2 regions of the Streptomyces sp. NPDC046821 genome follow, and region 1 is predicted to be linked to the other one. Evidence: riboswitches for the same ligand, from Rfam matches in the RefSeq annotation. Region 1 holds a riboswitch; the other holds the start of a gene.

Evidence for each region. Region 1 has a riboswitch for cyclic di-AMP ahead of ABZ893_RS31130 (C40 family peptidase). Riboswitches for the same ligand answer to the same signal wherever they lie in the genome.
Region 2: it holds a riboswitch for cyclic di-AMP, as region 1 does, so the genes downstream of both, ABZ893_RS05810 (M23 family metallopeptidase) here and ABZ893_RS31130 (C40 family peptidase) in region 1, are expected to answer to the same signal.

The regions. Positions count from the first base shown of each region.
Region 1 is NZ_JBEYYB010000017.1:114,262-121,238, forward strand. It holds gene ABZ893_RS31115 (hypothetical protein) at 11-382, shown strand; gene ABZ893_RS31120 (ATP-dependent Clp protease proteolytic subunit) at 545-1,171, shown strand; gene ABZ893_RS31125 (hypothetical protein) at 1,179-1,487, shown strand; cyclic di-AMP (ydaO/yuaA leader) riboswitch at 1,877-2,046, shown strand; gene ABZ893_RS31130 (C40 family peptidase) at 2,050-2,523, shown strand; gene ABZ893_RS31135 (DUF6328 family protein) at 2,617-3,177, shown strand; gene ABZ893_RS31140 (ATP-binding protein) at 3,166-3,612, opposite strand; gene ABZ893_RS31145 (helix-turn-helix transcriptional regulator) at 3,913-4,788, shown strand; gene ABZ893_RS31150 (DUF397 domain-containing protein) at 4,808-5,044, shown strand; gene ABZ893_RS31155 (8-amino-7-oxononanoate synthase) at 5,028-6,188, opposite strand; gene bioB (biotin synthase BioB) at 6,391-6,977, shown strand, end outside.
Region 2 is NZ_JBEYYB010000002.1:503,046-510,022, reverse strand. It holds gene ABZ893_RS05820 (pitrilysin family protein) at 1-1,004, shown strand, start outside; gene ABZ893_RS05815 (pitrilysin family protein) at 1,001-2,386, shown strand; cyclic di-AMP (ydaO/yuaA leader) riboswitch at 2,614-2,772, shown strand; gene ABZ893_RS05810 (M23 family metallopeptidase) at 2,785-3,585, shown strand; gene ABZ893_RS05805 (HPr family phosphocarrier protein) at 3,673-3,954, opposite strand; gene ABZ893_RS05800 (GNAT family N-acetyltransferase) at 4,260-6,977, shown strand, end outside.

The DNA of each region.
Region 1 (6,977 bases):
GCTCCCGCGCATGGAACAGAGCGAGATCATCTTGCGTGCGATCGGCGTCCTGACCGAGACCCAGGAAATGGTGCGCAGGCTCAGCCAGAACGAGGAGCCCGACATCGACACCGCCGAGTCCCAGCTCGGGCGGCTCGTGACGGAGGTGTTCCCCTCCATCGAGATCCCGGCCGAGGCGAGCGTCGAGGAGGCGGCCGAGGCGACCATCGCGGCGCTGATGCCGGTGACGATCTCCCTGGTGGGCGCGTTCGCCTTCCTGTTCTCCGAGCTCGCCGAGGTGCACGACTCGGGCCGGACCGACATCACGACCGCCGACCTTCTGCAGCACCTGGCGCTGCGCATGTCCCGCCAGGACGACCACGGCGACGGCGACGGCCGGTAGGCCGCCCCGCACGGCACCGGAAGCCGACCAGGAAGGGAGCCGGCCACGCGTCTCGGACGCGTGGCCGGCTCCCTTTTTCGGTTCCCGCAAGACCGTACGTCCTGTACATTTTTTACAGAGAGACGTCAGTGACAGATTTCCGCGCTCACGGAGGCACGCACGATGTACCGACCTTCCGCCCGTCACGTCCTGCCCGAGTTCACCGAGCGCACCTCGGCCGGGGTCCACACCTACGACCCGTACGGGAAGCTCCTGGAGGAACGGATCGTCCTGCTCGGGACCCCGGTCGACGACATCTCGGCGAACGACGTGATGGCGCAGTTCATGCACCTCGAATACGCCGCGCCGGACCGGGACATCTCGCTGTACATCAACTCCCCCGGCGGCTCGTTCAGTGCGATGACGGCGATCTACGACACGATGCAGTTCGTCTCCTGTGACATCGAGACCATCTGCCTGGGTCAGGCCTCGTCGGCGGCCGCCGTGCTGTTGGCCGCCGGGACACCGGGGAAGCGGGCCGTGCTGCCCGGGGCGCGGGTGCTGCTGCGCCAGCCCGAACTGCCCGAGCCCGCGCAGGGCCAGCCGACCGACCTGGAGATCCAGGCCCGCGAACTTGTGCGTATGCGCGCCCAGCTGGAGGAACTGCTCGCGCGGCACACCGGGCAGAGCCGCGAGCGCGTCGGCGCCGACATCGAGCGGGACACGATCCTGCGCGCCCAGGACGCCGTGGAGTACGGGCTCGTGGACCGCGTCGTCGAGAACCGCAACGCCACCCCCGGCACCAGGTGAGCCCGCGATGCTCCCGCCCGAACCACTCCCGCTGCCCGCGCTGACCCGCGCCGAGTGCGAACTCCTTGACAGCTACCTGGAAGTGGTCGACCTGCTGGGCCGGATCAACCCGGCGCTCAGCGGCCACACGTACGGCGGACTCCGGGCCGCGCAGGCCCTGGTCGGCAAAGCCACCGCTCTCAGAGACGCCCTGACGGTCATGCACCAGCGCGGCGAGAGCGAGGTCCACGCGACGACACTGGCCCAGGCTCTGCGGATCCTCGACGGAGAGAGGAGGACACAGAGGGTCACCGTGCCGCCGGAGCCGGTCATTTGACGGCATGTCCGGGACGAGGACGGTCGTTCCTGACCCCGAGTCGGAAGCCCTCGTTCACGGCATCCGGTTTCCCTAGCCGAAACGGGCCAGAAGAGCTACCCACGTACGGCGTAGAAATGCCCCTTTTTTCGGTACCGCAAGACTTGCGGTGAATGCGTGAACGGAGCGCGAGATCTGGCGTTCCGGTGCTGGTGCGGGCTCCGTTGGGAACTTCACGTAATTGCGTAAAAGGGTGTTGTCCACCCATTCAGGCCAGTCGTGAGGACCCTCACGAAACGCCGGTTCGGGTCGGCATTCCCGCTCTTCGTGCGTGAGGATCCATGGCGACGACAAGCCCCCGCCACCACGGCGGGGCGGTCCGGGCGGACGCCGAGTCCTGCCGCCGCGCGGATGCCAGGTCGACGGAAGTGGATCGGCAGGAGTGGAGGACCCGAGCACGACGGGCCGCCGGAGCAGTTCTCCGGACCGGTCCTTGGGGTGAAGCCGCACACCGCGGCCGGGCAACTTCGCCAGCCCGAATCCGACAGGTCATCCTTCACAGGCGGCTGACGAAGGGTTGCGCATGATCACGCTCAATCGTGTCCCGTCGCTGCTGACCCGGGCCGGCACCGCCTCGGCCCTCACCCTCGCCGTAGCGGGTGGCAGCGTCATGGTCCCGGGAGCCTCGGCCGAAGCGGCCGCGGCACCACTGGCGACGAAGGCACTCCAGATCGCGGCCTCCAAGGCGGGCAGCCCCTACGTGTGGGGCGGCTCGGGGCCACGCAGTTTCGACTGTTCGGGCCTGACGGCCTACTCGTTCAAGCGGGCGGGCAAAACCCTGCCACGCACCGCCGCACAGCAGTACAACAAGACCCGCCATATCTCCGCCGCGCATCGTCAGCGCGGTGACCTAGTGTTCTTCCATTCGGGCGGGTACGTCTACCACGTCGGCATCTACGCCGGGAAGGGAAAGATCTGGCACTCGCCGAGAACCGGACAGGTGGTGAAGCTGGAGCGGATCTGGTCGGACAGCGTCTGGTACGGACGCGTCGGCTAGGGCGCCGAAAGGGGGCGGGCGGAGACAGTCGTCCAGGCCGTCCCCGCCCGCCCCGCGCCGCCTGAATCCGCGCCATGGGGTACTCGTGGTCGTATGGAACAGGACCGACCCCCCGGCGACGAGCCGTCGCAGCGCGAGCCGGGCCCCGCGGACGCGGGCCAGGACCGGCACGAGACGCCGCTGCAACGCGCGGACCGGAACTTCTCCGAGCTGCTCCAGGAAGTGCGGGTCACCCAGACGGGCGTCCAGATCCTGTTCGCCTTCCTGCTGACGATCGTGTTCAGCGCGCGGTTCCCGTCGCTCGAGGAGTGGCAGCAGTCCACCTACATCGCGACGCTGCTGCTCGCCGTCCTCGCCGCCGCGCTGTTCACGGCGCCGGCGGCGTTGCACCGGGTGCTGTTCCGGCACCACGCCAAGCCGCTGCTCGTCCAGATGTCGTCGTGGTTCACCGGGGCCGGCCTGGCCGTGCTGATGTTCGCCCTGACCGGTTCGGTGCTGCTCGCCGTGTCGGTCGCCGCGGGGCCCACCGCGGGCATCGCGGCGGCGGCGAGCACGTTCGTGGTCCTGGCGGGCCTGTGGGAGGTGCTGCCGCGTCTCGTGCGGCGCTCGGTCATCCGCGCCCAGGAGGAGCTGGAGTCCCGCTCACGGCAGTAGTCCGGCCTGCGGTACGGGGACCGTCCAGGGCAGGGCGATCCACACCGTCTTGCCGCCTTCGGCGGTGGGTGTGACCGACAGGCTTCCGCCGCACTCGGCGGCCAGCCAGCGGATGATCACCATGCCGCGCCCGTTGTCCTGCTGGACGGCGGCCGGCAGCCGCTTGGGGAAGCGCGGGTGGCTGTCGGTGACGCCGATGCGCAGCTGCTCGTCACGCTCCAGATGGAGGTCGACGGTGAAGGTGGGCGACTCGCCCCTGGTGTGCATCACGGCGTTGGTGGCGAGTTCGGAGACGATGAGCCGGACGGTGTCGGCCGCTTCCGCCTCGCGCGGCATTCCCCACTCGACGAGTACGTCGCTCACGTAGGTGCGGGCCGTTGAGACCGAGGCGGGATCGCTCGGCAGAGTGACGGATGCTTCCTGGTGATCTGCCATGGCGACGTCGTCCCTTTCGTGCCGGGGCCCGAATCCGACACATGGCGGATGACCTGAGGCGCCCCCGGACCGGTGCTTCGCGCCAGACTGCCACTCCGGCGGGGCCATTGGTGCCGATCCCCGGAGATATGCATATATCTGTCGCTCGATGCGGTGAACTCTCGGGCGGCGGACCGCATTTGGGCGTACGTCGCCGGCTTCCTCTACCGTCTGCTCAGAACATCGATCCGCCGGGCCGGAAGGAGCCGGTGCGTGGGGCCGGAGGAACCGGTCCGTGAGGCGGGCAGTCGAGGAGACGCGATGAGACAGGGTCCGGCGGTGCGACGCCGCAGGCTCGGCGCCGAGTTGCGCGGGTTGCGCGCCCGCGCGGGGCTCACCAGTGGCGAGGCCGCCCGGCTGGTCGGCTGGCACCAGTCGAAGGTGAGCCGTATCGAGACGGGACGCAGCGGCGTGAAGGCGTCGGACGTCCGTCTCCTGCTGGACGCGTTCGAGGTCTCGGACGCGTCCTTACGGGATCTCCTGATCGCGCTGGCCGGGTCGGAGGACGGGAGCGGCGGCCAGGACTGGTGGCACCCTTACCGGAGTCTTCTGCCGCCCGCGTACCGGGATTTCATCAGCCTGGAGTCGCAGGCGTGCCGGGTCAGGACCGTCGAGACGTCGGTCGTGCCGGGTCTCCTCCAGACCCCGAACTATGCGCGCGCGGTGACCCGGGCGGCGGTCGACGGGCTGCCGGAGGGCCAGCTGGACGCGCTGGTCGAGGTGCGGATCGCGCGGCAGGACGTGCTGCGTTCGGCGTCGCCGATCAGGCTCAGCGCGGTGCTCGACGAGGCGGTGCTGCGGCGCCGGGTGGGCGGTCCGCTGGTGATGCTGGAGCAGCTGCGTCATCTCGCGGCCGTGGCGCGGCTGCCGCACGTACGGATTCAGGTCCTGCCGTTCTCCGCCGGGGAACATGTCGGACTGACCGGGCCTTTCGTCGTGTTCTCTTTTCCGAACACTTCTGATCTTGACGTGGTAGTTCTCGACCATTTGACGAGTAGCCTCTATCTGGAGCGGAAAGAAGACCTCAGGGCGTACTCGGACGCCTTCGACTCCCTTCAAGATCTCGCTCTTTCGCCCGAGGACTCGTTGGACTTCATCGCCGGGATCGCCGGAGCGCACCGCGCCTCCGGACAGTGAACGCAGGTCAGGAGGCACCATGTCCGCACGACGTCGGTACGCCCCATCCACCGCGGTTCCCAGCACGGCCCTGCACGACGCGCCATGGCGGCGGAGCAGTCGCAGTACCGGAATGAACAACTGCGTCGAGACGGCGCCCCTGAGTTCGGGCCCCACGGCGGGGCTGTTCGCCGTGCGCGACTCCAAGCGCACGGCCGGGCCCGCCCTGCTGTTCTCGCCCTCCGCCTGGGAAGGGTTCCTCAGCCTGCTGCGGTGAACGCCGAGTCGGGAGCGGTGCGGCTGATCACGCGTACGGCCTCGGTGATCTGATCGTCGGTCAGGTCGCCGCGGGCGGTCAGCCGCAGCCGCGAGATGCCGTCCGGCACGGACGGCGGACGGAAGCAGCCGACCGCGAGGCCCGCCTCGCGGCAGTCCGCCGCCCACCGCACGGCCTCGTCCGGCGAGGGCGCCCGTACGGAGACGACCGCGGCGTCCGGGCGTACGGCCTGGAGGCCTTCGGCCGTGAGGAGTTCGTGCAGGCCGCGTGCCACGGCGCGGGCGCGCGCGGCGCGCTCGGGTTCGCGGCGCAGCAGGCGCAGGGCGGCGAGCGCGGCCCCGGCCGCCGCGGGCGCGAGGCCGGTGTCGAAGATGAACGTCCGCGCGGTGTTCACGAGGTGGTCGATCACCTTGGCGGGGCCGAGCACAGCGCCGCCCTGGCTGCCGAACGACTTGGAGAGGGTGACCGTGACGACGGTGTCGTCGGCGCCGGCGAGCCCCGCCGCGTACGGCGCGCCCCGGCCGCCGTCCCCGAGCACACCGAGCCCGTGCGCGTCGTCGATGATCAGCCCGGCCCCGAACTCCCTTGCCGCTCCGGCGAGTTGAGCCAGCGGAGCCATGTCCCCGTCGACGGAGAAAACAGAGTCCGACACGACCACGGCCGGCCCGTCATGCCCGTCGAGCGCCTTGCGTACGGCCTCGGGGTCGGCGTGCGGGACGACCTGCGTCGCGCCGCGCGCGAGCCGGCAGCCGTCGATGAGGGAGGCGTGGTTGCTCGCGTCCGAGACGATCAGGGAGCCGTGCGGGGCGAGCGCCGTCGTGGCGGCGAGATTGGCCGCGTACCCCGACGACAGGACGAGGGCCGACTCGAAGCCGCAGAAGTCGGCGAGCTCGCGCTCCAGTTCCGCGTGCAGCTGCGTGGTGCCCGTGACGAGGCGCGAGCCGGTGGCGCCGCCGCCCCAGCGCAGCGCCGCGTCCGCCGCCCCCTGGGTGATCTCGGGGTGGCGGGTGAGGCCGAGGTAGTCGTTGCTCGCGAGGTCGAGAAGGGGACTCTCGGCCGGGCGGGGGCGCAGCGTGCGGACGAGTCCCGCGGCGCGCCGCCCGCGTTCCTGCTCGTCGATCCAGCCGAACGGCGATCCCGCCATGTCCGTCCCTCCGCCCGGCCGCCCCGCGACCGGTTCTCGAGTGGGGTGTGCTGCGTCGTGTGCGCTGCGTCTTTGTAGGCAGTTCACAGACACTAGCCGCATATCCGGCCGTCCAGGGTGTGGCGATACCCACACCCCGAACGCAGCAGAGTTGTCCGAAGCCTCCTTGGCCTGAGCAGGGCACGTAGGCCAGGATCAGGCCATGGACCTGCTGAACACGCTGGTGGACAAGGGGCTGCGGCGCGAGCTGCCGAGCCGTGAAGAAGCGCTCGCCGTTCTGGCGACTTCCGACGACGAACTCCTCGATGTGGTGGCCGCCGCCGGCAAGGTGCGGCGGCAGTGGTTCGGGCGCCGGGTGAAACTCAACTACCTGGTGAACCTGAAGTCCGGCCTGTGCCCCGAGGACTGCTCGTACTGCTCGCAGCGGCTCGGGTCCAAGGCCGAGATCCTCAAGTACACGTGGCTGAAGCCCGAAGAGGCGTCGAAGGCCGCGGCGGCCGGTGTCGCGGGCGGCGCGAAGCGCGTCTGCCTGGTGGCGTCCGGGCGCGGCCCGACGGACCGCGACGTCGACCGCGTCTCGGAGACGATCGGCGCGATCAAGGAGCAGAACGAGGGCGTCGAGGTGTGCGCGTGCCTCGGCCTCCTCTCCGACGGCCAGGCCGAACGGCTGCGCGGAGCGGGCGCCGACGCGTACAACCACAACCTCAACACCTCCGAGTCCACGTACGGCGAGATCACCTCGACGCACACGTACGCGGACCGTGTCGACACCGTGCAGAAGGCCCACGC
Region 2 (6,977 bases), on a different contig from region 1:
TCGACGACGAGTCGATGGAGAACCAGCGCAACGTCGTCAAGAACGAGCGCCGTCAGCGCTACGACAACGTCCCGTACGGCACCGCGTTCGAGAAGCTGATCGCCCTCGTGTACCCGGAGGGCCACCCGTACCACCACACGCCCATCGGTTCGATGACGGACCTGGACGCGGCCACCCTGGAGGACGCGCGGAACTTCTTCCGCACCTACTACGCGCCCAACAACGCCGTCCTCTCCGTCGTCGGGGACATCGACCCCGAGCAGGCGCTGGCCTGGGTCGACAAGTACTTCGGCTCCATCCCGCGGCACGACGGCAAGCTGCCCCCGCGTGACGGTTCGCTGCCCGAGCGCATCGGTCAGGAGCTGCGCGAGGTCGTCGAGGAGGAGGTCCCGGCGCGTGCGCTGATGGCCGCCTACCGGCTGCCCGCGGACGGCACGCGCGCGTGCGACGCGGCCGACCTGGCGCTCACGGTCCTCGGCGGCGGCGAGTCGTCCCGGATCTACAACCGTCTCGTCCGCCGTGACCAGACCGCCGTCGCCGCCGGCTTCGGCCTGATGCGGCTCTCGGGGGCGCCCTCCGTGGGCTGGCTGGACGTGAAGACGTCCGGTGACGTCGAGGTCCCGGTGATCGAGGCGGCTGTCGACGAGGAGCTGGAGCGGTTCGTCACGGAGGGCCCGACTCCGGAGGAAATGGAGCGCGCCCAGGCCCAGTTGGAGCGAGAGTGGCTCGACCGGCTCGGCACGGTCGCGGGCCGCGCCGACGAACTGTGCAAGTACGCCGTTCTGTTCGGCGACCCGCAGCTCGCCCTGACCGCCGTCCAGCGCGTCCTCGACATCACCGCCGAGGAGGTCCACGAGGTGGCCAAGGCCCATCTGCGCCCCGACAACCGCGCGGTGCTCGTCTACGAACCCACGGCCCCCGAAGAAGCCGACGAAGCCGAAGAAGCAGATGAGATGGCCGACGTGACGGCGGACGCGACCGCAGAAGAGGAGGCGGGCAAGTGACCGAGCTCGCGACCATGGACTTCCACCCGCAGCCCCAGGCCGGCGCGCCCAAGCCGTGGGCGTTCCCCGCCCCCGAGCGCGGCACGCTCGACAACGGCCTGACGGTCCTGCGCTGCCACCGCCCCGGCCAGCAGGTCGTCGCCGTGGAGGTCAATCTCGCCGCCCCCCTGGACGCCGAGCCTGCCGGCCTCGACGGCGTCGCCAACATCATGGCGAGGGCCTTCTCCGAAGGCACCGACAAGCTCGCCGCCGAGGAGTTCGCGGCCGAGCTCGAACGCTGCGGCGCGACCCTGGACGCGTACGTCGACCACCCGGGCGTACGGGTCTCCCTCGAAGTGCCCGTCTCCCGGCTGCCGAAGGCGCTCGGCCTGCTCGCCGACGCCCTCAGGGCGCCCGCGTTCGACGCCAAGGAGATCGCCCGCCTGGTGCGCAACCGGCTCGACGAGATCCCGCACGAGACGGCCAACCCGGCCTACCGCGCCGCCAAGGAGCTCTCCAAGCAGCTCTTCCCGGCCACCGCGCGCGTGTCCCGCCCCCGCAAGGGCACCGAGGAGACGGTCACCCCCATCGACGCGGCAGCCGTGCGCGCGTTCTACGAGCAGCACGTGAGCCCGGCGACGGCGACCGCGGTCGTCGTGGGCGACCTCGCCGGCACCGACCTCGACGCCCTCCTCGCGGAGACGCTCGGCGCCTGGACGGGAGGCCCGGCACAGCCGCGTCCCGTGCCGCCGGTGACCGCCGACGACCGCGGCCGCGTCGTGATCGTCGACCGGCCCGGCGCCGTACAGACGCAGCTGCGCATCGGCCGCGTCGGCTCCGACAAGCACGACCGGGTCTGGCCGGCGCAGGTGCTCGGCACGTACTGCCTGGGCGGCACCCTCACGTCGCGTCTGGACCGGGTCCTGCGCGAGGAGAAGGGCTACACCTACGGCGTGCGCGCGTTCGGCCAGGTGCTGCTCTCGGCGGCGGACGGGACGGGCGCCTCGCTGCTCAGCATCAGCGGTTCCGTGGACACCCCGAACACGGGTCCGGCGCTCGACGACCTGTGGAAGGTTCTCCGTACGCTCGCCGAGGAGGGCCTGACCGACGCCGAACGGGACGTCGCCGTGCAGAACTTGGTGGGCGTTGCCCCGCTCAAGTTCGAGACCGCCGCGGCCGTCGCGGGGACGCTCGCCGACCAGGTCGAGCAGCACCTGCCCGACGACTTCCAGGCGGAGCTGTACCGCCGGCTCGCCGCGACGGGCACCGTGGAGGCCACCGCGGCCGTCGTGAACGCCTTCCCGGCCGACCGCCTGGTGACGGTGCTCGTGGGTGACGCGGCGCAGATCGAGGAGCCCGTCCGGGCGCTCGGCATCGGAGAGGTGACCGTCGTCACCGGCTGACCGAGAGCCGGACCGAGAGTCTGGCCGAGAGTCGGACAACACGGACAACTTGCGGCCCCGGTGGGTGAGATGACCACCGGGGCCCTCGTATGTCCGAATTGGGCCGGTGGTTGCCTGTCTGCCCTGTGTCATGCACAACAAAAGCGCGGTTTTGTTTGTTGATTGAAAGTTGACCCGCTTAGCGTCGGTCCGGCTGTCCGCCAGAAGTACGCCGCGCCCGCGGCACCGGGCAGCCATCGCCGAGTCCCCCAAGGCGCGAGCCGGGGGAGCCGGGGACCCACCGCAGTCCCTGGGGTGAATCGGACGCCCTTCCCGAAGGGTGTCCGTAGGAGACCTTCCTGCTCCGAACCCGTCAGCTAACCCGGTAGGCGAGAAGGAGGGAAAGGATTCAGCGCCCCATGGCGTTCACCCGTGCCACCGGGAAGCACCGTCGCCCGAGCCGGTTCACGCGTACCACCGCGAATGTCGCCGGCGTCGCCGCGATCACCACGACCGGTGTCATCGGAGGCCTCGCCTCCCCCGCCCTCGCCGCCGAGCACACGGCCATGGAGCAGACAGGCCTGACCAAGGCCATCTCCATCGGTGACTCGCTCGCCGAGCAGATCGACGCGCAGGCCGCCGCCCAGCAGCAGGCCGCCGAGGAAGCCGCCGCGAAGGCCAAGGCGGAGGCCGAGGCCGAGGCGGAGGCCGCGCGACAGGCCGAAGAAGCCAAGCGCAAGGCGGAGGCCAAGGCCAAGGCCGAACGCGAGGCCAAGCAGCGCGCCGCCCGCGAGGCCGAGCGCAAGCGCCTGAACACCTACGTCATGCCGATCACCGGCTCGTACGTGTCCACCGGGTACAAGGCCAGCAGTGGACTGTGGTCCTCCGGCAGCCACACCGGCATCGACTTCCACGCGGCCAGCGGTACCTCCGTCCACGCCGTGGGCTCGGGCACGGTCGTCGAGGCCGGCTGGGGCGGCGCCTACGGCAACAACATCGTGATCAAGATGAATGACGGTACGTACACGCAGTACGGTCACCTGTCGTCCATCGGCGTCTCCGTCGGCCAGACCGTCACGCCCGGCCAGCAGATCGGCCTCTCCGGGGCGACCGGCAACACCACGGGCCCGCACCTCCACTTCGAGGCCCGCACGGGCCCCGACTACGGCTCTGACATCGACCCCGTCGCGTACCTGCGCGGCCACGGCGTGAACGTCTGACGCCCGTCCACACTGCCAACGACGAAAGCCCCGGCTCACCGAGCCGGGGCTTTCGACGTTACGAGTCCTACGCGTCCAGGGTGCGGCCTAGACCGTCTCGGGAAGCTCGTCCAGCCCCTCGGCGACAAGCTTGGCCAGGCGGTCGAGCGCGACCTCCGCGCCCTCGGCGTCCGAGGCCAGGGTGATCTCCTCGCCGCCCTCGGCACCCAGGCCGAGCACCGCGAGCATGGAGGCGGCGTTGACGGGGTTGCCGTCGGCCTTGGCGATCGTCACGGGGACGCCGGCCGCCGTGGCCGCGCGGACGAAGATGGAGGCGGGGCGGGCGTGGAGGCCCTCGGTCCAGCCGACGTTGACGCGGCGCTCAGCCATGTGTTGCTGCCCTTCAGGATGCTCACAGTTGTCTAGACCAGTGTCCCACACCGGTGGACGTGACCGCTGTGAGCCCTTCGCGCCGCACGCACGCGCGCGTCGGCCCTCATAGCCTGCCTGCGGCCCGCGCACCCCGCGACCGGTGCGCCACCGCGCGCGTACGCCCGCACATCGCCGGCACCCAGCCCGCACGCCACCGGCGCCCCGAGCCCGCGAACCGCGCCCGCACGCCCCGCCCACACACCCCGCGAACCACTCGCGCCGCACCCCCCACGACTGTCCGTCCCGAGCCGTACGCTTGCCCCATGCAGACCCCGTCGGACCGGCACACGTACCCCGCCCACTGGGAAGCAGACGTGGTGCTGCGCGACGGCGGCACCGCGCGCATCAGGCCCATCACCACCGAGGACGCCGAGCGGCTCACGAACTTCTACGAGCAGGTCTCGGACGAGTCGAAGTACTACCGCTTCTTCGCGCCCTACCCGCGCCTGTCCGCCAAGGACGTGCACCGCTTCACCCATCACGACTACGTGGACCGGGTGGGCCTCGCGGCCACCGTGGGCGGCGAGTTCATCGCGACCGTCCGCTACGACCGCATCAACGAGCAGGGGATGCCCGCCTCCGCGCCCGCCGACGAGGCCGAGGTCGCCTTCCTCGTGCAGGACGCCCACCAGGGGAGGGGCGTCGCCTCCACGCTCCTGGAGCACATCGCCGCCGTCGCCCGCGAGCGCGGCATCCGCCGCTTCGCCGCCGAGGTGCTGCCCGCCAACATCAAGATGATCAAGGTGTTCACGGACGCCGGGTACACCCAGAAGCGTCGCTTCGAGGACGGCGTCGTCCGCCTGGAGTTCGACCTCGAACCCACCGATGCCTCGCTCGCCGTGCAGCGCGCGCGTGAACAGCGCGCCGAGGCCCGCTCGGTGCGCGGGCTGCTCGCCCCCGGTTCCGTCGCCGTGGTCGGCGTGGGCCGCGCCCCCGGCGGAGTCGGCCGCAGCGTCCTCGACAACCTCCGCGACGCCGGCTTCACGGGCCGCCTGCACGCCGTGAACAAGGCGTTCCCCGACGACCTGCGGGACCTCGACGGCGTCCCCGCCCACCGCTCCGTCCACGACATCGACGCCGCCGAAGCGGTCGACCTCGCCGTCGTCGCGGTCCCCGCGGAGCACGTCCCCGAAGTCGTCGCCGAGTGCGGCGAGCGCGGCGTCCGGGGCATCGTCGTGATCTCCGCCGGCTACGCCGAGTCCGGCAACGAAGGCCGCGCCCGCCAGCGCGAACTGCTGCGCCAGGCCCGCTCGTACGGGATGCGGCTCATCGGGCCGAACGCGTTCGGCGTCATCAACACCTCGCCCGAGGTGCGGCTCAACGCGTCGCTCGCGCCCGAGATGCCTCGCCCCGGCCGCATGGGCCTGTTCGCCCAGTCCGGCGCCATCGGCATCGCCCTGCTCGCCCGCCTGGAGCGGCGCGGCGCCGGCGTCACCGGAGTCACCGGCGTCTCGACCTTCGTCTCCTCCGGCAACCGCGCGGACGTCTCCGGCAACGACGTGCTCCAGTACTGGTACGACGACCCGGACACGGACGTCGCCCTCATGTACCTCGAATCCATCGGCAACCCGCGCAAGTTCACCCGCCTCGCCCGCCGCACCGCCGCCGTCAAACCCCTCGTCGTCGTGCAGGGCGCCCGGCACAGCGGCATCGCCCCCCTCGGCCACGCCGTCCGCGCCACGCACCTGCCCTACGCGACGGTCTCCGCCCTGCTGCGCCAGGCGGGTGTCATCCGCGTCGAGACCATCACCGAACTCGTCGACACCGGCCTGCTCCTCGCCCGCCAGCCCCTCCCGCAGGGCCCCCGCGTCGCCATCCTCGGCAACTCGGAGTCGCTCGGCCTCCTCACGTACGACGTCTGCCTCGCCGAAGGACTGCGGCCCAAGTCGCCGCTCGACCTGACGACCGCAGCGTCCGCCGAGGACTTCCACGCGGCGCTCACCGAGGCCCTCGCGGACGACAAGTGCGACGCCGTCGTCGTCACGGCGATGCCCGCCGTGGGGGAGGCGTCAGCCGAGGACCAGGCCCTCGCCGAAGCCCTCAGCTCGGCCGCCGCCGGCACCCCCACCAAGCCCGTCCTGGTCGTCCACGTGGAACTCGGCGGCCTCGCGGAAGCGCTCTCCGCCGCCACCAGCACCGGCCCGCGCGCGCAGGCCAAGAACCACGGCGGCCCCCCGGCCGGACGCCCGCCCACGGACGAGCCCGCCCCCGCCCCCGCACTCATCCCCGCCTACCCCGCGGCCGAGCGCGCCGTCCGAGCCCTCGCCGAGGCCGTCCGGTACGCCCAGTGGCGGCGCGACTCGGTCGACCCCGGCAAGGTCCCCGTCTACGACGACATCGACGAGACCGGCGCCGCCGAGCTCATCGCGGAACTCCTGGCCAAGGACGACGCCCGGCACGGCTGCGAGCCGGCCCCCGAGGACGCCTGCGCCCTCCTCGCCCACTACGGCATCGAAGTGCGCCAGACCCTGCCCGCCCCGGGCCCCGACGAGGCGGTCGCGGCAGCCCGCGCCCTCGGCTACCCCGTGGCCCTCAAGACGACCGCCGCCCACCTGCGCCACCGCGCCGACCTCGGCGGCGTACGCCTAGACTTCTCGAACGAGACGGAGCTGCGCCGCGCCTACGAGGAGCTGTCCGACTACCTGGGCGAGCCCGAGGAGTTGCGGCCCGTAGTCCAGGCCATGGCGCCCCGCGGAGTCGACACCGTCGTCCGCGCGGTCATCGACCCGGCCGCCGGCGCGGTCCTCTCCTTCGGGCTCGCCGGCGTCGCCTCCGAACTCCTGGGCGACACCGCGCACCGCCTGATCCCCGTCACCGACCGGGACGCGCAGTCGATCGTCAGAGGCATCAAGACAGCGCCCCTGCTCTTCGGCTGGCGCGGCGCCGCACCGGTCGACACGGCCGCCCTCGAAGAGCTGCTGCAACGGGTCTCGCGGCTCGTGGACGACCACCCCGAGGTCGTCGGCGTCGACCTGGAGCCC